One region of the Methylobacterium sp. Gmos1 genome, then DNA from elsewhere that is predicted to be linked to it. Evidence: predicted binding sites of a transcription regulator. Region 1 holds the regulator's gene; the other holds the start of a gene.
The links. The regulator LexA, encoded in region 1, represses DNA repair genes until DNA is damaged. The targets are predictions, from matches to a motif close to TGTTCNNNNTGTGTTCNG.

Region 1 (14,437 bases):
TCGCCGCCCACGGCCGGCCGCGCCGGCCGGAGGACCTGATGCGGCACAACTGCCTCGGCTACACCCTGGCGAGCAGCGACGGCTGGCGCTTCGAGGCCGGCACCGTCGCGGTCTCGGGCTCGCTGCGCGCCTCGAACGGCGCCGCCCTGGTGGCGGCGGCCGCCGCCGGGCTCGGGGTGATCTACCAGCCGACCTTCCTGGTCGCCGAGGCCCTGCGCCACGGCCGCCTGGTGGGGCTCGATCTCGGGCCCGTGCCGTCCCTGCCGATCCACGCGGTGATGCCCTCGCGCCGCCGCCCGCCCGCCAAGGTCCGGGCCCTGGTGGCGTTCGTGGCGGACCGCTTCGCCGACCCGCCCTGGGATCGCGGCCTGCCCGACCCGCTCGGGAGCGATGATCCGCTGCCCCTCACCCTGGTGCCGGAGCCGGCCGCTCCGCGCGAGCCCGCGAGGCTGTCATGACCCGGGACGCCACGCCGCCCGGCCTTCCCCGGCGCCCCGAGGAGGATTTGACCGGGCTCGATTTCCCCGACCGGGACTTCCTGCGGCTGATCGAGAGCCACGGCCTGACCGGCAGCTGGACCTGGGATTTCGACCGCAACGAGCAGGTCTGGTCGCCGGGCCTCTACCGGCTGCTCGGCTTCGAGCCCGGCGGCGTGCGGGCGGATTTCGGGTTGTTCCTCAGCCTCGTCCATCCCGAGGACCGGCCGCTGATCGAGACCAACGGTGCGGTGATGCGGGAGGGGATCTTCAACGACCACACCGTCCGGGTGATCCGGCCCGACGGGTCGCTGCGGGTGCTGGCCAGCCGCGGCACCGCCTACTTCACTCCCGCCGGCCGGCCCCGCGCGGTGGCCGGGGTGGTGCTGGACGTGACCGACGCCGAGCGCCTGGCCGGCCTGCACCGCGAGGAGCAGCGCCGCAAGCGGGCCCTGTTCGAGCAGGCGCAGACCTGGATGCACGCCTCGCCCTACTCGGATTCGCTGCGCATCGCCTCGCGCGAACTCCTGAGCCTCACCGGCCTGAGCCAGCAGGATTTCCACGACGACTGGACCCGGATCCTGGTGCCGGAGGAGCGCGGGCGCGTCTACGACCAGGTCCTGGCCCGGGTCGAGGCCGGGCGGCCCTTCGTGACGGAGAACCACCTCGCCCTGGCCGGCGGCGAGCGGGGCCTGTTCCGCGGCGTGTTCGTCCCGGTGCGCGGCGCCGACGGGCGGATCGAGACCTGGGCCAGCCTGAATTCCCGGATCGACGGGATGCGGCCGGTGCCCACGGGCGCGGTGCGGCGCAGCCTGGAGCAGGCGGTCCAGGGCGCGCATCTGCGCGCCGCCCGCGGCCTGCTCGACTGGTCGATGGCCGAGCTCGCCGAAGCGAGCGGCCTCTCGCTCTCGACCATCCGGCGCCTGGAGGAGGGCAGCGAGGGGCCGGCGGCCCGCAGCCGCCACGCCGCCATCGAGGCGCTGCGCCGGGCCGGCATCGGCTTCCTGCTCGTCGAGGGCGACGCGATCGCGGTCGCCAAGGTGCGGTGAGCCGCACGAGGTGGTCAAGGTGCGCTGACGAGAGCCCTTTCCGGCCCCGGCAGGGCTTGCCATATCACCTCCATGCCAGCCCCGAAGAAGCCCCGCCTGTCGACCGGCAAGGCCTCCAAGCCCGAGCTGAAGCCGCTCGACCCGTTCCTCGCCGAGCTGTTGAACCCGGCGCTGAACCGCGACCGCCTGCCCGTCGTGGAACCGCCGCCGCCCGAGTCGCCGAAGCGCGGGCGCCCGCGCAAGGACGCGGCCGCGGCCCCCGGGACGGCACCGTCCGGGTCCGGCCGCAAGGCCAAGCGCTCCGGGGCCGCGGCCCCGGGCGGCTTCGGCGAGGCGCCGCAGGCCGCCTTCGCGCACGGCGATGCGGCCGACGTCGACCCGGCGCTCGCCCAGGCGCTGGGCCTGCGCGAGCCGGACGGCGAGGCGGTGGAGGAGCGCGGGTCGCTGGCGGCCGAGGGCGTCTCGGCGACGGTCGACGCGCTGACCAAGCTCCTCACCGAGGGCAACCCGCTGTTCAAGAACGGCGAGCTGTGGCGCCCGCACCGCCCCGAGCGGCCGCAGAAGTCGGAGGGCGGCGTCCCGTTCCGGCTGAACTCGGAATTCACCCCGGCGGGCGACCAGCCGCGCGCCATCGCCGAGCTCGTCGCCGGCGTGAAGGGCGCCGAGCGCGACCAGGTGCTCCTCGGCGTCACCGGCTCGGGCAAGACCTTCACGATGGCGAAGGTCATCGAGGAGACCCAGCGCCCGGCCCTGATCCTCGCCCCCAACAAGACCCTGGCGGCGCAGCTCTACGGCGAGTTCAAGAGCTTCTTCCCCGACAACGCGGTGGAATATTTCGTCTCGTACTACGACTATTACCAGCCCGAGGCTTATGTGCCGCGCTCCGACACCTTCATCGAGAAGGAGTCGTCGATCAACGAGCAGATCGACCGGATGCGCCACTCCGCCACCCGGGCGCTCCTGGAGCGCGACGACGTCATCATCGTCGCCTCGGTCTCGTGCATCTACGGCATCGGCTCGGTCGAGACCTACACGGCGATGTCGTTCACCGTCAGCCTCGGCGAGAAGATCGAGCAGCGCCAACTCGTCGCCGACCTGGTGGCGCTGCAATACAAGCGCATCCAGTCCGACTTCGCCCGCGGCACCTTCCGGGTCCGCGGCGACGTGATCGAGCTGTGGCCGGCCCACCTGGAAGACCGCGGCTGGCGCATCGGTCTGTTCGGCGACGAGATCGAGGCGATCTCCGAGTTCGATCCGCTCACCGGCAAGACCCTCAACACGCTCAAGTTCGTCAAGGTCTACGCCAACAGCCACTACGTCACGCCGCGCCCGACACTCCAGCAGGCGGTCAAGGGCATCAAGGACGAGCTGAAGTGGCGGGTCGAGGAGCTGACCCGGATGGGCCGGCTGATCGAGGCGCAGCGCCTGGAGCAGCGCTGCACCTTCGACCTCGAGATGATCGAGGCGACGGGGGCCTGCAACGGCATCGAGAACTATTCGCGCTACCTCACCGGCCGCAAGCCCGGCGAGCCGCCGCCGACCCTGTTCGAGTACCTGCCCGACAACGCGCTGGTCTTCACCGACGAGAGCCACGTCACGGTCTCGCAGATCGGCGGCATGTACCGGGGCGACTTCCGCCGCAAGGCGACGCTCGCCGAGTACGGCTTCCGGCTGCCCTCCTGCCTCGACAACCGCCCGTTGCGGTTCGAGGAATGGGACGCGATGCGCCCGCAATCGATCCATGTCTCGGCGACGCCCGCGAAGTGGGAGCTGGAGCAGACCGGCGGCGTCTTCGCCGAGCAGGTCATCCGTCCGACCGGCCTCGTCGATCCCGTCATCGAGGTGCGCCCGGCCCGCTCCCAGGTCGATGATCTTCTGGGGGAAGTGAAGGAGGTCGCCGCCGCCGGCTACCGGACGCTCGTGACGACGCTCACCAAGCGCATGGCCGAGGACCTGACCGAGTACCTGCACGAGAACGGCGTGCGGGTGCGCTACATGCACTCCGACATCGACACCCTGGAGCGCATCGAGATCATCCGCGACCTGCGCCTCGGCGCCTTCGACGTGCTCATCGGCATCAACCTCCTGCGCGAGGGCCTCGACATCCCGGAATGCGCCCTCGTCGGCATCCTCGACGCCGACAAGGAAGGATTCCTGCGCTCCGAGACCTCGCTGATCCAGACCATCGGCCGGGCCGCCCGCAACGCCGAGGCCCGCTGCATCCTCTACGCCGACCACATCACCGGCTCGATGGAGCGGGCGATGGCCGAGACCGAGCGCCGGCGCAAGAAGCAGCTCGCCTACAACGAGGAGCACGGCATCACGCCGCAGAGCGTGAAGCGCAACATCTCGGACATCCTGGAGAGCGTCTACGAGCGCGACCACGTCCAGGTCGATACGGGCTTGGCCAAGTCCGCCGTCACGGTCGGCCACAACCTCAAGGCGGTGATGGCCGACCTCGAGAAGCGGATGCGGACGGCCGCCGCCGATCTCGACTTCGAGGAGGCGGCGCGGCTTCGCGACGAACTCAAGCGGCTCCAGGCGACCGAGCTCGCCATCGCCGACGACCCGATGGCCGAGCAGGCCGAGGTCGAGCGCGAGGCCGGCCGCTTCGGCGCCAAGCGCAAGCGGCGCGGCGCGGAGCCCCTGGGCTACGGGCCGGGCGGCAAGGGCACCTCCGACGAGGGCACCCGCATCCGCGAGCCCGACCTCGACGACATGGGCCCGGGCACCGACCGCGAGGTGCCCTTCACCTACGCCGAGCGCCCGACCGGCCGCTCGACGCAAGGCTTTCCGGGCCAGCGGCCGAAATACAAGGGGCGCAAGGGGCGGGGGTGATCCTCCTCGATCGAGGTCGATCGCTCCCACGTCCGCCGGCCGTCCTGCGCGACCGCCGAACTCCTCCTCGCTCGGGAGCCGGCGCCCGTCCGCCGCTGGCGCATCGTCGTCCGGCCGGTCGCACCGCCCGCTTTGCATGCCCGGCCGCGCCCGAACTGGCCGCGATGTCCTCGTTCTGCTGTGTTCTCGCGCCGCAGGTGCGGACCCGCTTGCGGAACACTTGCGGAACGCTTACCATGTTCGCGATTTGTTTCCGGAGCGCGCCAGCGCGGGGATGAGAGTGTCACATGCTCACGCGTAAGCAGTTGGACCTGCTCCGCTTCATTCAGCAGAGAATGCGCGAGACGGGCGTACCCCCGTCCTTCGACGAGATGAAGGACGCCCTCGATCTCAAGTCGAAGTCGGGCATCCACCGCCTGATCACGGCGCTCGAGGAGCGCGGCTTCCTGCGCCGCCTGCCGAACCGGGCCCGGGCGATCGAGGTGATCCGCCTGCCCGACACGGTGACGGGGCCGGCGCAGGCCGCGCCGAGCGCCGAGGTGGTGCGGTTCAACCCCAGCGTGGTCGAGGGCGGGCGCGCCCACGAGCCGAAGCGGCCCGCCGGCATCCCGGCGATGGCGACGGCCTCGGACGAGAACGGCCACTCGGTCAGCGTGCCGGTGATGGGCCGGATCGCCGCCGGTACGCCGATCTCGGCGATCCAGAGCCAGAGCCGCACGGTGGCGATGTCGCCGGACTTCCTGGCCAGCGGCGAGCACTACGCGCTCGAAGTGCGCGGCGACTCGATGATCGAGGCCGGCATCCTCGACGGCGACCTCGTGGTGATCCGCCGCCAGGAGACCGCCAATACCGGCGACATCATCGTGGCGCTGATCGACGACGAGGAGGCGACCCTCAAGCGCCTGCGCCGCCGCGGCTCCTCGATCGCGCTGGAGGCCGCCAACCCGGCCTACGAGACCCGGGTGCTCGGGCCGGACCGGGTGCGGATCCAGGGAAGGCTGGTGAGCCTGGTGCGGAAGTACTGAGACCTTCCCGGGAATGGCGCCCGAACTCTCCCCCCTCTGCGCAGGGCTGTCCGGGGAAAACTTCTTTAAAATCAAGCGCGGGATCCCCTCTCCCGTGTGGGAGAGGGATAGGGGTGAGGGTGGCTCGGCTTCCGCAATAATCCTGAACAGTTGAGCTGTGCAGCTCGACACTTTCAGCTTTACACGGGAGCCGAGCCACCCTCACTCCCGGCCCCTCTCCCATACGGGAGAGGGGAGACGCGCCACTTCTTTTCCCGGACAACCCTGCCCTCTGCGGGGGAGAGTGCCCGGCGGATGCCGGGCGGGAGAGGGGTAGCGCGACGCTGTTCCAGTGGGCGCCCTTCACGACGGCTCCACCATATCCGGAAGCGGCGTCCCCTCTCCCGACCCCCTTCGGGGGCCACCCTCCCCCGCAGAGGGGGAGGGTTCAGGGGGCGGCGGTGCCCGTTAGTGCGCGCTGCCCGTCGCCACGAACTTGAACAGGAACACGCCGGCGATCACCCACACCACCGGCTTCACGTCGCGGAAGCGTCCGGTGAGCAGCTTGATCACCGCGTAGGTGATGAAGCCGAAGGCGACGCCGTTGGCGATCGAGTAGGTGAACGGCATCAAAAGCGCCGTGACGCAGGCCGGCAGCACCTCGGTCAGGTCGTCCCAGTCTAGATCGACCAGCTCGTGCAGCATCAGGCAGGCGACGTAGAATAGGGCCGGCGCCGTGGCGTAGGCCGGGACCGAGCCGGCGAGCGGGGCGAAGAACAGGCAGGCGAGGAACAGGACCGCCACCGTCGCGGCGGTGAGCCCGGTACGGCCGCCCTCCTCGACGCCGGACGCGCTCTCCAGGTACGCCGTGGTGCTCGACGTGCCCAGCAGCGAGCCGACGAAGATCGACGACGAATCCGCCATCAGGGCCTTGTCGAGGCGCTCCATCTTGCCCTCGGTGAGGAGCCCGGCGCGGTTCGCGACGCCCATCAGCGTGCCGGTGGCGTCGAACAGTTCGACGAGGAAGAACACCAGGATCACGTTGAGCAGGCCGCCCGACAGCGCGCCGGTGATGTCGAGGGCAAACAGGGTCGGGGCGATCGACGGCGGCAGCGAGGCGACGCCCTGGAAGGTGTTGTCGGCGACGACGAAGCTCAACGCCGTGACCGTCAGGATGCCGGCGAGCAGCGCGCCGCGCACCTTGCGCACCGAGAGCACCGCGACGATCAGGAAGCCCAGCACCGCCAGCACCGTGCTCGGCTTGTGCAGGTCGCCGAGCGTGACGAAGGTCGCCGGGCTCGCCGCCACCACGCCGGCGCTCTTCAGCGCGATGATCGCCAGAAACAGCCCGATGCCGACCGTGATGGCGATGCGCATCGATCGCGGGATGCCCTCGACGATGATCCGGCGCAGGCCCGTCAGCGTGACGACCATGAAGAGCAGGCCGGAGATGAACACCGCGCCGAGCGCCGCCTGCCAGGTGTAGCCCATCTGGAGCACCACCACGTAGGCGAAGTAGGCGTTGAGCCCCATGCCGGGGGCGAGCGCGATCGGGTAGTTGGCGTAGAACGCCATCACGAGCGAGCCGATCGCCGCGACGAGGCAGGTGGCGACGAACACCGCGCCCTTCGGCATCCCGGCGTCGCCCAGGATGTTGGGGTTGACGAAGACGATGTAGGCCATCGTCAGGAAGGTGGTCAGCCCCGCGAGCAGCTCCGTGCGGACGGTCGTACCGTGGGCCGAGAGCGCGAAGGTGCGCTCCAGGAAACCGCCTCCGGAAGGTCCCGCCGGCCTGGTCAGGCGGTCGTCGCGCTTCAGGTCCATCTCTCCTCCTCACCGCTGTGGGTTGCGTCGCTGGTCTGTCGGTAGATCCGGTCGGGCGCGAACGGCGTCGCGGTCAGCCGCGCGCCGGTCGCGTCCCGGATGGCGTTGGCGAGCGCCGCCGCCACGGGGTTGAACGGGCTCTCGCTCATCGACTTGGCGCCGAGCGGCCCGACCGCATCGTGGGTGTCGGCGAAGATCACCTCGGTGCGGGGCACGTCGGCGATGGCCGGGATGTGGTAGGTGCGGAAGGACGGGGTCGCGACCCGGCCCGCCTCATCGATCGCCAGGTCCTCGTAGAGCGCGGCACCGAGCGCCTGGGCGACGCCGCCTTCGATCTGGCCGCGGCACTGCACCGGGTTCATCACCCGCCCCGCGTCGGCGGCGTGGACGCTTCGCAGGATGCGCACCTCGCCGCTCGCGGGATGCACCGCGACCTGGAAGCCCTGGACGTTGAACGCTACCGAGCGCGGCGTGCCGTCGGCCCGCCCCGACGCCTCGGCGGGGCCGAGATCGGCCAGCGCCACCCGGGTGTCGCCCGCGACGACGAACGCGCCGTCGAGCCGGCAGGCGGCGGGATCGATCCCGAGCCGGTCGGCGGCGCGCGCGCGCAAGGCGGCGGCCAGCGCTTCGGCGGCCCGCAGGGTCGCCTGGCCGGCGACCACGATGCCGGTGCTGCCATAGGCGCCGGTATCGTGCCCGACCGCGTCGGTGTCGCCCTGGCGCAGGGCGATCCGGTCGGGCGTGGTGCGCAAGGCTTCCGCGGCGATCTGGCCGTGCACCGTCGAGGTGCCGTTGCCGAACTCGACGGTGCCGACGCTCAAGGCGTAGCGGCCCTCCGCGTCGAGCGCGATGCGGGCCTCCGCGAAGTGGCCGCGGGGCGGGATGGTGTCGATCATCGACAGGGCCATGCCGGAGCCGGTGCGCCAGCCCGGGGGGCCCGAGGGAGGGGGCTCGGCCAGGGCCACCGCGACCGCGTCGAGGCACTGGTCGAGGCCGTAGCTGCCGTACTGGACGTCGTGGGGTTCGAGGCTGGTCGAGACCATCGGGTCGCCGGGGCGCACGACGTTGCGCCGCCGCAGCTCGACCGGATCGAGGTCGAGCGCCCGGGCGAGCTCGTCCATGGCGGATTCGACCGCGAAGATCGTCTGGCTCAAGCCGTAGCCGCGAAAGGCGCCGGCCGGCAGGGTGTGGGTGTGGACGGCGTAGCCGTCGATCCGCTTGTTGGCGCAGCGATAGACCGCGATCACCTCGTTGCAGCCGTGATGCAGCACCCCGCCGGCATGGTTGCCGTAGGCCCCGGTATTCGACAGCACGTCGAGGGCGATCGCCGTCAGGGTGCCGTCGCGGCGGGCGCCTAGGCGCACCCGCACCCGCATCGGGTGGCGCGTGGTGGTGGCGGTGAACTGCTCGGCGCGGGTCAGCTCCCAGCGCACCGGCCGGCCGGTGGCGAGCACGGCGAGCGCCACCAGGTCCTCGGTCAGCATCTCCTGTTTTCCGCCGAAGCCGCCGCCGACCCGGCCGCACTCGACCCGGACCCGGTCCCGCGGGAGATCGAACAGCGCGCAGAGCGCGTCGCGGGTGAGGAACGGCACCTGGGTGCTGGAGCGGATGACGAGGCGCCCAATCGGGTCGCGCCAGCCCATCGCCGCGTGGGTCTCGAGATGCGCGTGCTGGATCCTCTGCGAGGTGTAGGTGCCCTCGTGCACCACGTCGGCCGCGGCGAGGCCGGCCGCGACGTCGCCGATCGCGCCATGCGCCTCGGCGGCGAGGTTGGGGTGGGGATGCAGCGGCGGCGCATCCTGGGGCGCATCCTGGCCGGTCGGCCGCGCGCCGTGGACGAGGGGCGCGTCGGGGTCGAGGGCGCGCTCGGGGTCGAGGCAGGCCGGCAGCACCTCGTAATCGACGCGCAAGGCCCGGCAGCCGGCCTCCGCCGCCGCCTCGCTCTCGGCGACCACCGCCGCGACGCGCTGGCCGACGAAGCGCAGCACCGGGTCGAGCACCCTGGTGTCGCTGGCGTCGTCGGTCGGGTTCTGGTGCCGGGCGGTGGAGAAGAGCCGGTCGGGCGCGTCGGCGTGGGTGAGCACCCGCACCACCCCGGGCAGCGCCAGGGCGGCGCTCGCATCGACGTACCGGATCCGCGCGTGGGCGTGGGGCGAGCGCAGCACCTTCAGGTGCAGGGCGCCGGGCAGGGCGAGGTCGAGGGTGTAGCGCGCCCGGCCGCTGACCAGGGCGGCGCTCGCCGGGGCCGGGGCGCTATGCCCGCAGGCCGGCGGGACCGTTCCGTCGAGCCCCGCTATCGCGTCGGCGATCGACCGGTAGCCGGTGCAGCGGCAGAGGTTGCCCTTCAGCGCCGCTGGCAGTTCGCGCCGCTGACCCTGGTCGAGGGCGGCCGCCGTCATCACCATGCCCGACGTGCAGAAGCCGCACTGGAAGCCCTGCGCGGCGACGAAGGCGGCCTGCACCGGGTGGAGGGTGTCGGGCACGCCGCCGTCAGGCGTGCAGGGGCCGGCGAGCCCTTCCGCCGTGGTGATGCTGCGCTCGGACGCCCGGAACGCCGGCACCAGGCAGGAATGCAGCGGCTCGCCGTCGACGTGGACCGTGCAGGCGCCGCAATCGCCCGCGTCGCAGCCCTTCTTGACCCCGAACCAGCCGAGATCGCGAAGGAAGGTGCGCAGGCACTGCCCGGGGCGGGGCTCGGCCTCGTGCACCGTTCCGTTGACCGTCAGCCGCATGCGCCGCCTCCCGCGAGTTCGGCCCGGGCCTCCTGGGCGAGGAGCCCGGTGACGTGGCGGCGCCAGTCCGGCGCCCCGTGGACGTCGTCGTACCAGAGCGCGTCGGGAATCGCGGCGTGGAGCGCCGCCGCCAGCGCCCCGGCCTCCGGCAGGGCGGGCAGGTCAATCCGCACCGGGCGCCTTGTCGCCGCCGTCACCGTGAGGGCGAAGGCGCCGGACGGGTCCAGGGTGGCGACGGTGAGCGCGCCGGAGCGGCCGTTGGGGCTCAGCGAGATGCGCCGGAAGGCGGCGCGCCGCCGCAGGGCCGCCACGGGGAGAAAGACCTCCCGCAGGATCTCGCCGGGCGCGAGCGCCGTCTCCTGCGGCCCGCACACCAGGTCGCGGACCGGCAGGGTCCGCTCGCCGCCGTCCGGCGTCCAGATCAGGCCGAGGCCGTCGAGGGCGACCGCGAGCGCGATCATCGGCCCGGCGGGAAGCGCGAGGCAGAGGTTGCCGCCGAATGTGGCGGCGTTCCAGATCTTGAACGAGCCGAGGAGCGCCCGGCAGCAGAGCCCGACCAGGGGCGCGGCGGTGAAGGCGGCCGGCCACTCGACCCGGTCGAGGGCCGCGATGGTGCAGGTCGCGGCGATCCGCAGGCCCTGGTCGGTCACCGCGTAGGGCTCCCAGCCGAGGGACGGCAGATCGATGAGCCGGCCCAACCCCTCCTGCGGCTCGGAGAAGAGCCAGGTCCCGCCGGCGAGCCAGGCATCGCCCGGCCGCCAGGCCGGCAGGCCGTCCCGGGCGCGGGGCGCCACCACCTCGGTGATGCTGTTGAGGTCCATGAACCGTCTCGCGAGCCTCCCGCACGCGCCCCTCGCGGCGGGCCGCGGCTACCTTAAGGCAAGATCGCGTCCAAAGCCGCAGGCGGCCGGACGGCTCGGGGCCCGCCCCGCGCCGCGCCCCACGCGATCACCGGCCAGGGCGGCGCCCCAGTGAGCCGGCGAAGCGTCTTTCTGTGGGGATTTTTAATATCTGTTAGCCATCCGATTGACTTTAATAAGTTGTTAACTCATTTATCGCGCATCCCGGGACGATGAACAGGTCGCCGTCATGCCGAAGCTAGAAAAGTTTACTTCAGGCTTTACGTTGCGGAGCGACACGGGGACGAAAGACATGCAATCGGCCTATCCCAACGGAGCGGATCTCATCGCATCCGAGGCGCCGCAAATCGACTTGGCGCCGAACTTGACGTCGGCGCACAAAAAAATTCGCCAGGGCGGTAAACCGGCGCAGAGACTCAATTCTGAGTTGATAATCAAGTCGTTCAACACCTGGGCTTTCAAGCGCGAGCAGCCCGGCAATCCCGAGCGGCTGGTGCCGGCGGTCGAGGCGGCGGCCGCGGCCGGGCGCCCGCTCGAATTCGTGCTGTACTGGGGCAAGGGCCCGCGGGCGGAGATCGCCGCGCCCGACCTGGCCTGCCTCGACTATCTCGGCCAGATGGCAGAGCGGGTGCGCCGGGCCTACGCGCCGGGGGCGGTATTCCGGCTGATCTTCACCGACACCCACGCCGCGTTGAACGGGCACCCGGATGCGGCGGCGAATGCCTATTTCGGCGCCATCGATGCCGCCGCGCAGGCCCGCGGCTTCACCAGCGCCCGGCTCGGCGACGTCGTCGCCTTCGCCCGCGAGATCGGGGCCGACATGCCCGCGGAGGAGCCCTCCGGCGAGATCCTGGCGAGCCTCGTCGCCTGCGCGGCCAAGTGGTACCGCGGCGAGGGCTCCTCGGAGCAGGGCGCGCTCGACTACTACCGCATGAACATGGTCGAGAAGACTGCGGTGGCGGCGGCCTTCCCGGAGGCGGTGTTCGTCACCTTCAACGGCAGCGAGTTCCGCGACCTGTTCCCGGCCACCCTGCCGATCTTCTACATGTACTCCCTGCGCCGCGGCGTCGGGGTGAAGCCCTGGTTCATGAGCGCTCAAGCCGAGGCCATCCCCGACGCACCCCCGGCCCGGCGGCCGACCGCCTGAAGCCCGTGCGCGGCGCCCGACGCGAGGGCGCCGCCCCGTATCGTCGAATCGTGCCGCCGCTGCGGCGGGCGGAAGAGCCCGCGGCGCCGGGCCAAGGCCGTGGAGCAGCGGAAGAATCCCATGCAGAGCGCCCCGGTCGCCGGGGGGGCGGCACAGCCCCTCCGCCCCGCCGACAACATCCCCCTCGGCATCGCGCTGATGATCGGCGCGACGGTGCTGCTGACCCTCTCGAACGCCTTCTCGAAGTACCTCGTCGCCCGTTACCCGGTCGGCGAGGTGATGTTCCTGCGCTCCGCGCTCGCCTTCGGGCTGGTCGGCGCCGTCATGCTGCCGGCGACGGGGCTCGGGGTGTTTCGCACCGAGCGGCCCGGGGCCCACGTCGCCCGCGGGCTGTCGCAGGCGATCTCCCAGACGCTGACGGTGCTGGCGCTCGGGCTGATGCCGCTCGCCGGCGTCACGGCGATCGGCTTCTCGGCGCCGCTCTTTGCCGCCGTGGTGGCGATCCTCTGGCACAAGGAGGCGTCGGACCCGGTGCGCTGGGGCGTGCTGGTGGTGGGTTTCCTCGGCGTCCTGGTGGTGACCAATCCGGGCGCCGATTCGCTCCAGGTCGGGGCGCTGTTCGCGCTCGGCAACGCCGTGATGTACGGCACCGTCACGGTGGCGGTGCGCGGCATGGCCAAGACCGAGACGGCCGGCACGCTGCTGATCTGGCAGATGGCCGTGATGGCGGCGGCGCACGCGCTGCTGCTGGTCTTCGGCTTCCGCTGGCCGAGCGGGACCGATGCCGCCCTGTTCGGGCTGCTGGGCGCCTCCCATGTCGGGGCGCAGTACCTCTGGACCCGGGCGCTCGCCTCGGCCCCGGCCACCGCGGTGTCGCCGTTCTACTACCTGATGCTGGTCTGGGGCATGGGGCTGGGCTACCTCGCCTTCGGCGAGGTCCCGACCCCGCACCTCGTCGTCGGCGGCGCGATCGTGGTGGCGGCCGGCGGCCTGCTGCTCTGGCACGAGACCCGGATGCGCCGGCGCGCCGGCGGCCCCCCGCGGCTCGTCCGCCCGGCGGTCGTCCGGTTGCACCGGCCCGCGGTGCTCGGCCTGTCGCGGGATCAGGCGGCGTGAGGGAGAGGACGTTGTCCTCGAGGGCCCAGTGCCGGCGGAGGGCGTCAGGACCGTCGAGGGCCAAGCACCGCGTCCGGCTCTCCGCCGGCACCCGACGTCACGCCGCCAGGGTCTTTGCCCGCTGCTGCTCGGCGCTCCAGCGCTCGATCAGCGTCCGCGCCTCGCCGGCCGGCACCGGGCGGCTGAACAGGTAGCCCTGGACCTCGTCGCAGCCGAGCAGCGCCAGGACGCGCTGCTGGTCGGCCGTCTCGATGCCCTCGGCGGTGGTGCGCATGCCGAGCACCCGGGCGACGTCGATGACCGCGCGCACGATCGCGGCGTTCTGCGCCCCCGTGCCGAGCCCGGTGACGAAGCTGCGGTCGATCTTGATGCGGTCGAACGGGAAGCTCCTCAGGTAGTTCAGCGAGGAGTAGCCGGTGCCGAAATCGTCCATCGCCACGTGCAGGCCGAGCGCCTTGAGGTCGCGCAGGATCGCGAGCGTTCCCTCGCCGTTGTCGAGAAGCATCTGCTCGGTGATCTCGAGCTCGAGGCGATGGGCCGGCAGGCCGGTGCGCTCCAGCACCCCGCGCACCATTCCGACGAGGTCGGGACCGGCGAACTGCACCGGCGACAGGTTGACGGCGATCTTCAGCCGTTCGGGCCAGGTCGCGGCCTGGCGGCAGGCCTCGACGAGCGACCACTCGCCGATGGCGTGGATCAGCCCGCATTCCTCGGCGATCGAGATGAACAGCGAGGGCGGCACGTTGCCCCGCACCGGGTGGCGCCAGCGCGCCAGCGCCTCGAACCCGGCGATCTCCCCGGTCTTGAGCACCACCGAGGGCTGGTAGTGCAGCTCCAGTTCGCCGTGATCGATCGCCCGGCGCAGGTCGCTCTCGAGCTGGCGGCGCTCCTCCAGCCCCTCGCTCATCTGCCGGTCGTAGAACTGGAACGTGCCGCGCTCGGCCGCCTTGACGGCGTAGAGCGCGAGGTCGGCGGCGATCAGGATGTCGTCGGCGGATGCGCCGTCCCGCGGCCCGACCGCGATGCCGATGCTGACGCTGGAGCGGATCTGGTGGCTGCCGATCTCGAACGGCGCCAGCACCGCCTCGGCGATGGCCTGCGCCATCGCCTCCAGCGCCGCCCGGTCGCCGGCGCGGGGCACGAGCAGCGCGAACTCGTCGCCGCCGAGGCGAGCCAGGACCTGGCCGGGAACGAGGGTGGCGGCGAGCCGGTCGCCCACCGCCCGGAGCAGGTGGTCGCCGACCTTGTGGCCCAGCGTGTCGTTGACGAGCTTGAAGCGGTCGAGGTCGAGGAACATCACCGCGTAGGCCGCGCCGGGCGCGGCCCGCGCGGCCTCGGCCCGGGCCTCCAGCGAGGCGCGGAACACCCGGCGGTTCGGCAGGTCGGTCAGG
Region 2 (14,437 bases), on a different contig from region 1:
GCGGGCCAGGCTTGCGGCCTCCGGGTCGCGCTCGACCAGCATCACCCGCGCCTCGGGGCAGGCGCGGGCGACCGCGAGCCCGACCGCGCCGGTGCCGGCGCCCAGGTCGCACACCGTCTCGCCGGCCCGCGCCCCGGCGCTGGCTGCGAGCAGCACCGCGTCGGTCCCGGCCCGGTGGGCACCGCGGGGCGGCTGGCGCAGGGAGAGCCGCCCGCCGAGCCAGGCCTCGGAGGGGGGAGGGGCGTCGCTCACGGGTGGCGCAACTCGTGCGCGAGGCCCGCATCGGTGAGGATGCGCCGGGCCTGGCGGGCGTGGTCCTCCGGCACCAGCAGCCGGCGCGGGAAGGCGCCGATCATCCCCTCCATCACGCTGATGTGGTTGTCGGCCACCAGGACCGGGATCTCGGCCCCGGCGAGGAGGGATTCCGCGAAGCCGATCAGGACGAGGTCGTTGGTGCGGATCAGCTCGATCATGGTGCGGCACGGGGTCCCTGCTCGGATCGCGGCGGCCATACCACACCGGCGCGCCGGTTGCGCCGCATCCCCAGGCTGCGGGCCCGGCTTTCCGGTGCTTGCGGCAGCTTGCGTGTTGCCGCCGGGGGCGCTCGCGTGCCAAAGGGGGCGGGAGTTGATCGAGGTGCCCCGCGGTTCGGGGCGGCTCCCAGGAGATCGCGCGGGCGTGGGCGTCGTACTTCCCCTTCAGGACAGACCCTCCGATCCGGAGGCCAGCCTCGACGCCCTGGTGGGCCTGGTGGCGGGCGGGATGGAGCGCGTCAACGCGATGATCCTGTCGCGCACCGGCTCCGACGTGACGATGATCCCGGAGGTTGCCAACCACCTGATCTCCTCGGGCGGCAAGCGCCTGCGCCCGATCCTGACCCTCGCGACCGCCGCGCTCTCCGGCTACGACCCCGCCGCCGACGGCGACGTGAAGCTCGCCGCCAGCGTCGAGTTCATGCACACCGCGACGCTACTCCACGACGACGTCGTCGACGAGAGCGACATGCGCCGCGGCAAGGTCGCGGCCCGGATCAAGTGGGGCAACGAGGCCAGCGTCCTCGTCGGCGACTTCCTGCTCGGCCAGGCCTTCAAGATGATGGTCGAGGTCGGCTCGCTGCGCGCCCTCGACATCCTGTCCTCGGCCGCCTCGGTGATCGCCGAGGGCGAGGTGATGCAGCTCACCGCCGCCCGCTCGACCGAGACCACCGAGGACGAGTACCTCGCGGTGATCCGGGCGAAGACGGCGGAATTGTTCGCCGCCGCCTGCGAGGTCGGCCCGGTCATCGCCGAGCGGCCGGCGGCCGAGATCGCCGCCTGCCGCAGCTACGGCATGAATCTCGGCATCGCGTTCCAGCTCGTCGACGACGCCCTCGATTACGGCGGCACCAGCGCCGATCTCGGCAAGAACGTCGGCGACGATTTTCGCGAGGGCAAGATCACTCTCCCGGTGGTGCTGTCGTTCCGCCGCGGCAGCGACGAGGAGCGGGCGTTCTGGCGCCGCACCCTGGAGCGCCAGGAGATCGACGAAGCCCGCGACCTCGACGCCGCGCTCGCGATCATGCGCCGCCACCGCGCCCTCGAGGATACGATCGAGCGCGCCCGCCAGTACGGCGACAGGGCCAAGGACGCGCTGGCGCCGTTTCCGGCCTCGCCGATGAAGCAGGCGCTGCTCGAAGCCGTGGATTTCTGCATCGCCCGGGCGCGCTGAAGCGCTCCTTTCCGGGGCCGGCTACCTCGATCGCGTTCGCACGCCCATCGACATGTCTCATGCCGACATGTCCTCTGCATCCCGGGGCTCGCCGAGAGGCGAGAACCCGGGTCATGACCGTCGGGATGTCTTGAGGGACGGATCGCGTCAGCGCAGCAGCGTCGCCCGCACCCACCAGCCCGGCTGCACCGCCGCGATCGCCCGCGCTGCCCGCACCGCCGCCGAGCGGTGGCCGAACAGACCGAACACCGTGGCGCCCGATCCCGACATCCGGGCGAGCCGGCAGCCGGCCTGGTCGCGCAGGGCCGCCAGGGTGTCGCCGATCACCGGGGCGACCGTGAGGGCGGGGGCTTCGAGGTCGTTGCGGGCCGGCAGGATGCGAGCGAGCAGCGCCTCGAGACCGTCCGCGCCGTCGATCTCCGGATGCGCCTCCTCGGCCAAGGGATGCGCCTCGCCGACCTTGAGCCCGAGGGCGCGGAAGACCGGCGCGGTCTCGACCGGCACGCCGGGATTGATCAGCACCGCCGGCACCGGGGGCAGCGCGAGGGCCGGGCCGACCGCCTCGCCCGCGCCGCCCATCATCCGGGCACGGGGATCGAGGCAGACCGGCACGTCGGCGCCGGTGCGGCGCGCCGCCGCCATCAGCGCCGGGTGATCGCGGTCAAGGCCGTTGAGGCGCCCGAGCAACCGCAGGGCCGCGGCCGCATCCGACGAGCCGCCGCCGATCCCCGCGGCCACCGGCAGGCGCTTCACGAGGCGGAAGCGCCCGGCCTTCAGCCCGGGGATCTCGTCGGCGAGGTGGCGGGAGGCCCGCATCACCAGGTTGTCGTCGATCGGGCCGGCGGGCCCCGCGGTCGGGCCCGAGACGGCGAGGTCCAGGGCCGGCCCCGGCTCCAGGGTCAGGAGGTCGCCGGCCGCCGCGCCGGAAAAGACCACCAGGCTCTCCAGCGCGTGGTAGCCGTCGCCGGGGCGCCGGCCGAGGACGTGCAGCGTCAGGTTGATCTTGGCGGGCGCGCGGGTCGTGAGGGGGAGCACGGCGACGTCTCTCGAGCGGCAAGTCTTTGACCGGCGATGTCTTGGAAGGGCGATGGGGCGCGGCGCGTGGCGGCGCCGCGCCCGCGAACTCATCTCGATCGTGGGGAAGGAGCGGGGCGCTCAGCCCCCGCTCTTCGTCTCCGTCCCCATCGCCGGCGGCTCGGTCGGGGCCGGCGCGCCCTTCGGCATCTCGGGCTGGGGCGCAGGGGCGGACTGGGTCTCGGCGGTGGCGGCGGGCTTCTCCAGCTCCGGCAGCCCGTCCTTGAGCTTCGCCTCGATCTTCGCCAGGTCCTCCGGCTCGGGGTTCAGGTCCTTGGCGTGCTGCCACTGGAACTTGCCCTCGAGCCGCCGGCCGGCGCGCCAGTAGGCGTCGCCGAGGTGGTCGTTGATGGTCGGATCGCCGGGCTTGAGCTCGATCGCCTTCTCCAGCTCGCGCACCGCGTCGTCCCAGCGGCCGAGGCGGTAGTAGGCCCAGCCGAGGCTGTCGATGATCATGCCGTCGCGCGGCTGGAGGTCGACCGCCTGCTTGAGCATGCGGAACGCCTCGTCGATGTTCTGGTTCTGGTCGACCCAGGAATAGGCGAGGTAGTTCAGCACCTGGGCGCGGCCGTTGGGCTGGGTCGCCGGCACCAGGTCGAGGGCCTTCTTCAGGTCGGCCTCGGCCTTCGGCCACTCCTTGGCGCGCTCGTAGGACGTGCCGCGGAAGTAGTACAGGGTCCAGTAGTTGCGCGCCGGCTGGTCGCCGATCAGGTCGATCGCCCGGGTGTAGGTCTGGGCCGACTCGGCGTATTTCTTGCGCGAGCGCTGGACGTTGCCGAGCGCCGAGATCACGTCGATGTCGTTGGGATAGGTCTTGGCGACCTGGTCGAGATGGGCGATCGCCTCCTCGCCCTTGCCCATCTGCTCCAGGTTGAGGCCGATCTGGATGTCGGCATTGAGCTTGAGCGGCGAGGACGCCGGCATGCGGGCGAAGACCTCGTTCGCCCGATCGGGCGCCTTCATCCGCTCCAGCGTGTCGGCGAGCGTCAGGAGCGCCAGCGAGTGCTCGGGCGCGAGGTAGAGCGCGAGGCGCAGGTAGACCACGGCGGGCAATTCGTCGCCCTGCGAGGTCCCGGCCGAGCCGAGGCCGTACAGCACCTCGGCGGCGCCCTCCTGCGCCGAGTTGATCAGCGGGGTCAGCGGCTTGCCGGCCTTCAGCTTGTCGAGGGCGTCGCGCACGATCGGGTGGCGCGGCAGGACGTTGTCGAATTCCTGGTAGGCCGCCACCGCGAGGTCGGGCCGGCCGGATTCGGCCTCGAAGCGTCCGTAGGCGTCGACGATGCGCAGCGTGTTGCGGTCGGCATCGTAGGCCGATTTCAGCCGGCGCTCGGCCTCGACCTTGTCGCCGACGAGCGCGGCGATCAGCCCGGCATGGTAGTCGCGGAAGACGTTGTAGTAGCGCTCGCCCTTGAGCTTGTTGATGGTCTCGAGCGCCTTCTTGCCCTCGCCCGCCCCGGCATAGGACCATGCGGTCAGCAGCGTCGAGGTCAGGTCGGCGGCCGCGCCCTTGCCGCCGCGCTGGAGGTTCTGGCGCGCCGCGGCGAATTGCTTGGCCTTGATCTTCTGCACGCCGAGCGCGAGCTGGGCGAGGCCGTTGGCCCCGTCGCGCGCGGTCAGGCGCTCGGCGGCGCGAAACGCCTCCGGCAGGGAGCCGTCGGCCAGCAGCGCCACGAAGGAGCGTTCGAGGAGTTCCGCGTTGCGCGGGTCGCCCTTCACCGCCTCGCGATAATAGGTGGCGGCGGCCGCCGTGTCGCGGGAGGCGCCGGCGATGTAGGCGGCGAGGAAGTTGCCTTCCAGCGAATCCGCCGGCTCGTAGGCCTGCGGAGCCGCGATCTCCCGCGCCGGCAGCCGGGCCGCGAGAGCCGGCGCCGTCGAGGCGGCGAGGAGCAGGGCCAGCGCGGCGCGCGCAACTCCGCGGCGGGGGGCGGGGATTCGGGTCTTGAGCACCAAACTCGTGGCTCCGTGATCGCGCCGGCCGCGGAGCCGGCGCGCGAAATCGGCGCGACATTGGACCCTGCGCGGGGCAGCGGCAAGACCAAACGGCGGCGGCGATGTGTCGGGGGTAGCGGGCCGGGCGGGCCCGGCCCGCCGGCGCCGCGGGGCGGCTTTGCGCCCGGGGCCAGTCGGCAGGCCGTTGCGTAAGACCGATGTTAAGTAATAACACTGATGATGCCTCGCGATTGCTCAAGATTTGACCAGAGCCGCGGACATGTCATTGCGTAGACAAATTTTCCTGATCCTGGGGCTGATCGGCTGCCTGCTGGTCTGGCTCGCCGGCTATCAGGTGGCCGAGGCCTGGAACCGGGCCGAGATCATGCGCCGGGCGGCGGAGGCCAACCGGGTGACCGACGGGCTCGCCGCCGCCGCCGCGTCGCTGGCGGCCGAGCGGGGGCTGACCAACGGCTGGCTCGCCAGGCCGCCGGCCGCCGCGGAGCACCCGGCCCTGGCACGATTGCGCGAGGAGGGCGACAGCCAGCTCGCCGCCGCCCTGGACGGGTTGCGGCACGACGAAGCGGGCGCGCGGGCGGCGGTCGCCCTGGGGGAGGCGCGCCGCGACCTCGCGAGCCTGCGCCAGCGGGTCGACCGCGTGCTCGCCGGCACCCCCGATCCCGATCTGGCGGCAGCCTGGTTCCCGGCCGCGACCGGCGTGATCGCCCGCGAGCAGGCCGTGTTCGACGCGGTGCGGGCCGGCCTCTCCGGCTCGGTACCCAGCGCGCTCCATCACGGCCTCGACGTCAAGCGGGCCTTGTGGGACGCGGGCGAGTTCGCGGGCCGCGAGCGCGGCCGGCTCAACGCCGCGATCGCCGGGCGGCAGGCGCTGCCGGTGGAGCAGGTCCGGGCGCTGGCCGGCCTCGCCGGGCGGGTCGAGGCGGCGCTGGCGCAGGCCCGCGCCTCCGAGCCGGCCCTCGCGCCGGAATTCCGGACCGCCCTGGCGGCGGCCTCGCGCCGGGTCGAGGCCTTCGAGGCGACCCGCGCGGCGGTGATCCGGGCCGGCGCCGCGCGCGAACCCTATCCCGTCGCGGCCGAGGAATGGTTCCGGCAGGCGAGCGAGGTCATCTCAGGCATCGGCGAGGCGCGGGCGGCGGCCACCGCCTCGCTCGGCGCGATCGTGGCGGCGGAGAGCCGGTCCGCCGAGACGGGGTTTCTCGCCGCGCTCGCCATCCTCGCCGGCGCCTGCGCGGCGATCGCCGGCGGCGCGCTGATGCTGGTGCGCGGCGTGACCGGGCCGCTCGCCCGGATGATCGAGGCGATGCGCCGGCTTACCGCCGGTGACCTCGCCGTCGCGGTGCCGGCGGCCTCGCCCCGCAGCGAGATCGGCGCGATGGCGGCGGCGATGGTGCAGTTGCGCGACGGCCTCGCCCGCGCCGCCGCCCTGGAGCAGGAGGCGGCCGCCGCCCGCGTCGGGGCGGAGGCGCAGCGCCGGGCGGCCCTGCGCGAGCTCGCCGACCGGTTCGAGGGTTCGGTCGGCGGCGTCCTGGCCGCGGTGACCGCGGCGTCGGCCGAGATGGAGGCGACCGCCCGCGGCATGAGCGACATCGCCGGCCGCACCGCCGACCAGAGCACCAGCGTCGCCGCCGCGGCGGAGGAAGCCTCCTCGAACGTTGCCACCGTCGCGGCGGCGGCGGGCCAGCTCGGCGCCTCGGTGCACGAGATCGGCGCCCGGGTCGGCGCCTCGGCCGGGATGGCCCGGTCCGCCGCCGACGCGGCGGGGGAGACCGCCCGCCTCGTCCACGAGCTGCGCCAGGGCGCGGCGCGGATCGGCGACGTGCTGGGCCTGATCTCGTCGATCGCCGCCCAGACCAATCTCCTGGCGCTCAACGCCACGATTGAGGCGGCGCGTGCGGGCGCGGCGGGACGGGGCTTCGCGGTGGTGGCGGCCGAGGTCAAGGAACTGGCGGGCCAGACCGCGCGGGCGACCGAGGAGATCACCGGCCAGATCGCCCGCATCCAGGGCTCGACCGAGCAGGCCGTCGCGGCGATCGGCGGCATCTCCGGGCAGATCGGCGAGATCAGCGCAGCGAGCACCGCCATCGCGGCGGCGGTGGAGGAGCAGGGCGCGGCGACCCAGGAGATCGTCCGGACCATCTCGGAGGCCGCCAAGGGCACCGACGAGGTGACGGGAAGCGTCGTGCGGGTCGCAGGCGCGGCGGACGAGACCGGCGCGGCGGCGAGCCAGGTGCTGTCGGCGGCGAGCGAGTTGTCGCGCCAGTCCGAGCACCTGCGCGGGGAGGTGGGGCGGTTCCTGACGACGGTCAGGGCGGCGTGAAACCCACTTCTACGTCAGTAACGAGAAGTCGCGGGATCCCCTCTCCCGAGTGGGAGAGGGGTAGGGGTGAGGGTGACACGCTTCAGTGTGAAGCTCTGAGCGTCGTGCTGGCAGCGGGACGGTTCGAGCCTTCTGCGGGACCGTAGCACCCTCACCCCCGACCCCTCTCCCACACGGGAGAGGGGAGACGCGCTTCACCCTGAAGCGCTCTCACCATTCAAGGGTCCTTACATGTTCACGTAGTTCGGCCCGCCCGGGCCCTCCGGCGTGACCCAGTTGATGTTCTGGTTCGGGTCCTTGATATCGCAGGTCTTGCAGTGGACGCAGTTCTGCGCGTTGATCTGATAGCGCGGCTCGCTCTCCTCCTCGATCCACTCGTAGACGCCGGCCGGGCAGTAGCGGCCGGACGGCCCGCCGAACACGTCGTGCTCGGAGGACTTCTGCAGGCCCATGTCCTTGACCTGGAGGTGGACCGGCTGGTCCTCCTCGTGGTTGGTGTTCGAGAGGTAGACCGACGAGAGGCGGTCGAAGGTCAGCACCCCGTCGGGACGGGGATACTTGATCGGCTTCACGTCCTTGAGCGGCTTGGTGCAGGCGTAGTCCGGCTTGCCGTGGCTCAGCGTGCCGAACAAGGACAGGCCGGCGAGCTCGTTGAGCCACATGTCGAGGCCGCCCAGGCCCACGCCGATCACCGTGCCGTACTTCGACCACAGCGGCTTGACGTTGCGCACCCGCTTCAGGTCGTAACCGATCGGGCTCGAGCGCCAGCCCTCTTCATAGGAGGTCAACTCGTCCTGGGCCCGGCCGGCGGCCAGCGCCTCGTGGATCGCGCCGGCAGCCTGCATCCCCGACAGCACCGCGTTGTGCGAGCCCTTGATCCGCGGCACGTTGACGAAGCCGGCGGAGTCGCCGACGAGGCAGCCGCCCGGGAAGACGAGCTTGGGCACCGATTGCCAGCCGCCCTCCATGATCGCGCGGGCGCCGTAGCCGATGCGCTTGGCGCCCTCGAACACGTCGCGGATCATCGGGTGGGTCTTGAAGCGCTGGAACTCCTCGAACGGCGACAGGGTCGGGTTCTCGTAGTTCAGGTGGGTGACGAACCCGACCGAGACCAGATGGTCGTCGAAGTGGTACAGCCACGAGCCGCCGCCGGCCTTGTTCGGCAAGGGCCAGCCCATCGAGTGCTGCACCAGCCCCGGCCGGAATTTCTCCGGCTTGACCTGCCACAGCTCCTTCACGCCGAGCCCGTACTTCTGGTGGTCGGAATGCTGGTTGAGGCGGTAGCGGTCGATCAGCTTCTTGGTCAGCGAGCCGCGGGCGCCCTCGCCGAACACCGTGTACTTGGCGCGCAGCTCCATGCCGCGGGTGAAGTCGTCCCGCGCCTCGCCCGAGCGGGCGACGCCGAGGTCGCCGGTGGCGATGCCGACCACCGCGCCGGCCTCGTCGTAGAGAATCTCGGCGGCCGGGAAGCCGGGATAGATCTCGACGCCGAGCTCCTCCGCCTTGCGGCCGAGATACTTCGTCACGTTGGAGAGCGAGCCAACGAAGTTGCCGTGGTTGCTCATCAGCTTCGGGAAGGCGACGTTCGGCAGGCTGATGCCGCCGGCCGGCCCGAGGAACATGAACTCGTCCTTCACCACCTCGGTCTTGAGGGGGCGGTCCGGGTCCTCGCGCCACCCGGGCACCAGGCTGTCGAGCCCGCTCGGGTCGATGACGGCGCCCGACAGGATGTGCGCACCGACCTCGCCGCCCTTCTCGACCACCACCACCGACACCTCGGTGCCGGCCTCGGCCGCGAGCTGCTTGAGCTGGATGGCGGCAGCCAGCCCGGCCGGGCCCGCTCCGACGATCACCACGTCGAAGTCCATCGCCTCGCGTTCCGGCAGCTCCATCCTGGTCCTCCCCTTGTCTCTCGATAGTTCACATATAAACGATCTTGGGCCGCCTCAAGCGGTTCCGTGGCGCGGACCGTGCGACGGCGTGTCCCCGGGCGCAAGCATCCGCCCCCGGTCGCACGCCCGAGAATGCCTGTGCGCGCCCTGTCGCACCTGTTGTCCACAGCCGCCCGGCACGCCACATCGTATCTATGACAGCCGACGCTCCCGACAGCCGCGACCTGCTCTCCTTCCTCGACTTCCACGTCGCGGCGGGCGTCGACGTCGCGCTGGACGAGACGCCGCACGACCGCTTCGCCGAGCCGGAAGCGCCGCGCCGCGCCGCGCGGGAGGCGGCCGAGCCCGAGGCGCTTCCCCGCCCCGCGCGCGAGGCGGAGCGGCCGCCGTTCGAGGAGCCGGCCCGGGCCGCGCCCGCACGCCCGCCGGAACCTCCGCGCGCGGAGGCGCCCAGCACCTACGGCCGCTCCGCCGCCGCGGCCCCCGGCGAGGCGGCGGGCGACGCGCGCGAACTCGCCGCCACCGCCGCGAGCCTGGAGGAGCTGGAGGGCCTGCTCGCCCGGTTCGAGAGCTGTGCGCTCCGCTTCACCGCCAAGAACCTCGTCTTCGCCGACGGCAACCCGCAGGCGCGGGTGATGTTCGTCGGCGAGGCGCCCGGCGCCGACGAGGACCGGATCGGCAAGCCGTTCATGGGCCGCTCGGGCCAGCTCCTCGACCGGATGATGGCGGCGATCGGGCTCGATCGCTCGAACGCCTATGTCGGCAACGTCGTGCCCTGGCGCCCGCCGGGCAACCGCAACCCGACCCCGCAGGAGCTCGCGACCTGCAAGCCGTTCATCGAGCGGCAGATCGCGCTCGCCGATCCCGACATCCTGGTCTGCCTCGGCGGCGTCGCCACGCAGGCGCTCGCCGGCACCAAGGACGGCATCCTGAAGTCGCGCGGGCGCTGGTTTCCCTACCGCACGCACAAGCGCGAGATCCGGCTGCTCGCCACCCTGCATCCGGCCTACCTGCTGCGCCAGCCGCTCCAGAAGCGCCTCGCCTGGCGCGACTTCCGCGCCTTGCGCGCCGCGCTCGACGAGGGCGAGCGTTAGCCTCTCTCAAGCGGAACCGTGCCGGCTCCCGTCGATTACCCTTGAGCCTCGGGCCTGCGCCGCGTAGCCGTCGCGGCCAAGGTTCACGGGCCAACGGGTAGCTGACCATGCGCTGGGAAGATTTTCGCACGTCCGACAACGTCGAGGACCGTCGCGGCGAGGGCGGCGGCGGGGGAGGCTTCGGCTTCCCGGGCGGCGGCGCCGGGGGCCTCGGCATCGGCACCATCGTGATCCTGTGCATCATCGGCTGGGTCACCGGCATCAACCCGGCGATCCTGATCGGCGGCGCCGAGACCGTGACCCGCCAGCGCGCTCCCCAGGAGCAGCAAGGCCAGCCGCAGCCCGACCGCCGCACCGGCGCTCCCACCGACCAGACCGGCAAGTTTGCCGCCGCGATCCTCGGCAACACCGAGGACGTGTGGAGCCAGGTGCTGCCGAACCAGACCGGCCGGCAATACACCCCGACCACGATGGTGCTCTATGCCGGCGGCACCCGCAGCGGCTGCGGCCAGGCCCGGGCCGCGATGGGGCCGTTCTACTGCCCGCTCGACAAGAAGGTCTATCTCGACACCTCCTTCTTCAAGGAGATGGAGCAGAAGTTCCGGGTCAAGGGCGACTTCGCCTACGCCTACGTCATCGCCCACGAGGTCGGCCACCACGTCCAGGACGTGCTCGGCATCCTGCCCAAGGTCCAGCGCAAGCAGCAGCAGGTCGACGAGCGCGAGTCGAACGCCCTCTCGGTCCGCGTCGAGCTGATGGCCGACTGCCTCGCCGGCGTCTGGGCCAAGAACTCCGACGACCGCTTCAAGGCGCTGGAGCCCGGCGACATCGAGGAGGCGATGCAGGCCGCGAGCGCCATCGGCGACGACCGCCTGCAGAAGCAGAGCCAGGGCTACGTCGTGCCGGATTCCTTCACCCACGGCTCTTCGGCCCAGCGCATGCGCTGGTTCCAGACCGGCTATCGCAGCGGCCAGACCCAGTCCTGCGACACCTTCCGGGCCTCGCAGCTCTGATGGCAGGTCCCGACCAAGGCCGCCTCGACACGGCCCGGGATTTCGTGCCGCTGAGCATCGCGGTGCTCACGGTCTCGGATACCCGCACGCTCGCCGACGACCGCTCGGGCGACACGCTCGCGGATCGGCTGGAGGCGGCGGGCCACCGCCTCGCCGCCCGGGCGATCGTGCCGGACGAGGTCGAGGCGATCAGCAGTCAGGTGAAGGCCTGGGCGGCGGATCCGGGCGTCGACGTCGTCATCACCACCGGCGGCACCGGTTTCACCGGCCGCGACGTGACGCCGGAGGCGCTGGAGCCGTTGTTCGAGAAGCGGATGGACGGCTTCTCGGCCGTGTTCCACCGCATCTCCTACGACAAGATCGGCACCTCGACCCTGCAATCGCGGGCGACCGCCGGCGTCGTCAACGCGACCTACGTGTTCGTGCTGCCGGGCTCGCCCGGCGCCTGCCGCGACGCCTGGGACGGCATCCTGGCCGCCCAGCTCGATTACCGGCACCGGCCGTGCAACTTCGTCGAGATCATGCCGCGCCTCGACGAGCACCTGAAGCGGGGGGCGATTACCCCCGCAGCAAAGCCGCCCGCAGGGGCCTGACCGGCAGGCGCGCCTTCAGCGGCAGGCCGGCCCGCAGGGCCTGCACCCGCACGAGGTCGCCGGCCCGCACCTGCCGGGTCCCGGTCAGCGCCTCGCGCCGGCCGGCGATCCGCTCGAACAGGGCGGCGTGCGGGCGGCGCAGCCGGCCGACCGCATCCGTGGTGGTCGTGGCGCCGAACCGGTCGAGGACGCGGATCCAGCCCTCCGCCGGCACGTCGCCGGCCTCCAGGCACAGCATCCAGGGCCGGCGCGCCAGCCCGGCCGCCGCCACCCACGGGCTGCGCCCCCGCGCCACCAGGGCGGCCCCGGTGCTCTCCGCCATGGTATCGACCTCCGGGTCGTCCGGATGCTCGGCCGCGATCACCGCATCGCCCACCACGCCCGCCGCCACGCCGGTCACGAGGGCCGCCAGGGTGCCGGCGAGGGCGTCGATGCGCTCCGGATCGATCGCGCCCGGGAGATGGATGACTGCCGTGAACATGATCGCGCCATAGCGGATGGCGGGCGGCGCGTCCTGCCTCGATCGTTGGCATTTCCGCCGGAGCTTGCGTTCGTTCCTGTTTTGTTCGAAGCTCGGCCGCGATGCGCGGGGAGGGCGGGATGGAAACGGGATGCGGACGGGCGTCGCGCCGCCTCGCCGGGTCGACGCTGGCGGCGGAGAGCCGCCGCGGGCGCGGCGCCACCGCCAACCCGAGCGGCCGGTTCGAGCCGGCCGCGCGCGAGGCCTTCGCCGACGGCTGGGAGATCGCGGAGGACCTGCCGCCGCTGCGCACCGAGGTGACGCTGGAGCGCGCTCGCAGCATCATCACCCGCAACACGTCGCCCGACATCGGCTTCGACCGCTCGATCAACCCGTATCGCGGCTGCGAGCACGGCTGCGTCTACTGCTTCGCCCGGCCGAACCACGCCTATGCGGGGCTCTCGCCGGGGCTCGACTTCGAGACGAAGCTCTTCGCCAAGCCCGACGCGGCATCGCTCCTGGAGCGGGAATTGTCGGTGAAGGGCTACGCGCCGCGCACCATCGCGCTCGGCACCGCGACCGACCCCTACCAGCCGATCGAGCGGCGCTACCGCCTGACCCGCGGCATCCTCGAGGTGCTGGCGCGCTTCCGCCACCCGGTCGGGCTCGTCACCAAGTCCGACCTCGTGCTGCGCGACCTCGACATCCTGGCGCCGATGGCGGCGCAAGGCCTGGTGAAGGTCGCGCTCTCGGTCACCACCCTCGACCCCGACCTCGCCCGGCGGATGGAGCCCCGCGCCCCGCGCCCGGAGAAGCGCCTGGCGGCGATCCGGGCGCTCGCGGAAGCCGGCGTGCCCGTGATGGCGCTGGTGGCGCCGCTGATCCCGGGCCTCAACGACCACGAGATCGAGGCCGTGCTCGCCCGCGCCCGGGATGCGGGGGCGAGCGAGGCCGGCGGCGTGCTCCTGCGCCTGCCGCACGAGCTCGCCGACCTGATGCGCGACTGGTTCGCCGAGCACTATCCCGACCGGGCCGGACGGACCTTCGCGCTGCTGAGCCAGGCGCGAGGCGGCAAGGTCTATGACGCGACCTACGGCCGGCGCTTCACCGGGACGGGCCCCTATGCCGACCTCCTGGACCAGCGGATGCGCGTGGCGATGACGCGGCTCGGGTATCCGGCGGAGCGGGTGCGGCTGCGGACGGACCTGTTCCGGGTCCCGGTGGGAGTGGGTGGGCAGTACAGCTTGTTCTGAGGTGTAGGGGCATCGCCAAGCGTAGCACTGGAATCCTACTCTCCCCGCGGGCGCAGGGCTGTCCGGGGGAAAAAATGGCGCGTCTCCCCTCTCCAGGCGATGCCGGGCTTGCCCGGTATCGCTGCAAGGTGTGGGAGAGGGGCCGTGGGGATCGAAGATCCCGCGTGAGGGTGACACGGTTCAGTGTGAAGCGCTGAGCGTGGTGCTGGCAGCTCAACCGTCAGAGTTTAACCAGGCACCGTGTCACCCTGCGCGATCTTCGATCGCCCCTACCCCTCTCCCACACCTTGCAGCGATACCGGGCAAGGATCACTCGGCAAGCCCGGCATCGCCTGGAGAGGGGATCCCGCGCTTGATTCTAAAACGGGATTTTCCCCGAACAAACCTGCCTCTGCGGAGGAGTGGTAAAGCCGCACCATTTCTTTCCCCGGACAGCAATTCTGCAGCCCGCACCGACAAACGATCGATTCTGACGCTGAGGTAAGTTCTGCTATCCTGCCGCCATGCCCGGCCAGCCCTCGCCCACCCTCGACACTCCTCGCCTCCACCTCCGCCTCGTCGCCTCCGAGGACGCCGAGGCGACGAGCGCCATGATGACCCCGGCGGTGAGCCGGTGGCTCGCCTTCTGGCCGCTGCCCTTCACCGTCGCGATGGCGCGGGAGCGGATCGCGATGGCGCACGCCCTGACGGAAGCCGGACAGGCGCTCTCCATGGCGGTGACCGCCCGCGACACCGGCGAACTCCTCGGCTGGATCATGCTGCACCGGACCCGCGACGATCCGCGAACCGCCACGCTGGGCTACTGGCTCGGCGAGGCCCATCACCGCCGGGGTATCCTGCGCGAGGCGGCCGACGCGCTGCTCCCGGTCGCCGCCGCGTGGCTCGACGTCGACCGGATCGAGGCCAGCGCGCACCCTGAGAATGCCGGCTCCTTCGCGGTGATGCGGGCCTGCGGCATGCGCTTCGAGCGCGAGGCGGTGATCCACGCCCCGGCCCGCAACCGCGACGAGCTCGTGCACATCTATGCGGTCGCGCGCGACGCCCTCACTCCGCCGTCAGGCACAGCTCGAAGGTGATGCAGGCG

Region 2: ACS5PV_RS25920 (PA0069 family radical SAM protein) is a predicted target of LexA. The motif match lies at 12,193-12,210, and genes of this name have one in related genera.

Annotation. Positions count from the first base shown of each region.
Region 1 is NZ_JBSNCC010000024.1:34,368-48,804, reverse strand. It holds gene ACS5PV_RS28695 (LysR family transcriptional regulator) at 1-458, shown strand, start outside; gene ACS5PV_RS28690 (PAS domain-containing protein) at 455-1,525, shown strand; gene uvrB (excinuclease ABC subunit UvrB) at 1,598-4,363, shown strand; gene lexA (transcriptional repressor LexA) at 4,651-5,388, shown strand; gene ACS5PV_RS28675 (NCS2 family permease) at 5,836-7,191, opposite strand; gene ACS5PV_RS28670 (molybdopterin-dependent oxidoreductase) at 7,182-9,923, opposite strand; gene ACS5PV_RS28665 (FAD binding domain-containing protein) at 9,914-10,744, opposite strand; gene ACS5PV_RS28660 (hypothetical protein) at 11,211-11,930, shown strand; gene ACS5PV_RS28655 (DMT family transporter) at 12,051-13,046, shown strand; gene ACS5PV_RS28650 (putative bifunctional diguanylate cyclase/phosphodiesterase) at 13,144-14,437, opposite strand, start outside.
Region 2 is NZ_JBSNCC010000018.1:51,488-65,924, forward strand. It holds gene ACS5PV_RS25865 (tRNA1(Val) (adenine(37)-N6)-methyltransferase) at 1-252, opposite strand, end outside; gene ACS5PV_RS25870 (putative signal transducing protein) at 249-473, opposite strand; gene ACS5PV_RS25875 (polyprenyl synthetase family protein) at 679-1,707, shown strand; gene ACS5PV_RS25880 (4-(cytidine 5'-diphospho)-2-C-methyl-D-erythritol kinase) at 1,855-2,742, opposite strand; gene ACS5PV_RS25885 (tetratricopeptide repeat protein) at 2,863-4,728, opposite strand; gene ACS5PV_RS25890 (methyl-accepting chemotaxis protein) at 4,991-7,048, shown strand; gene ACS5PV_RS25895 (electron transfer flavoprotein-ubiquinone oxidoreductase) at 7,276-8,940, opposite strand; gene ACS5PV_RS25900 (uracil-DNA glycosylase) at 9,135-10,034, shown strand; gene ypfJ (KPN_02809 family neutral zinc metallopeptidase) at 10,142-11,047, shown strand; gene moaB (molybdenum cofactor biosynthesis protein B) at 11,047-11,640, shown strand; gene ACS5PV_RS25915 (hypothetical protein) at 11,606-12,121, opposite strand; gene ACS5PV_RS25920 (PA0069 family radical SAM protein) at 12,241-13,353, shown strand; gene ACS5PV_RS25925 (GNAT family N-acetyltransferase) at 13,857-14,429, shown strand; gene ACS5PV_RS25930 (PCC domain-containing protein) at 14,398-14,437, opposite strand, start outside.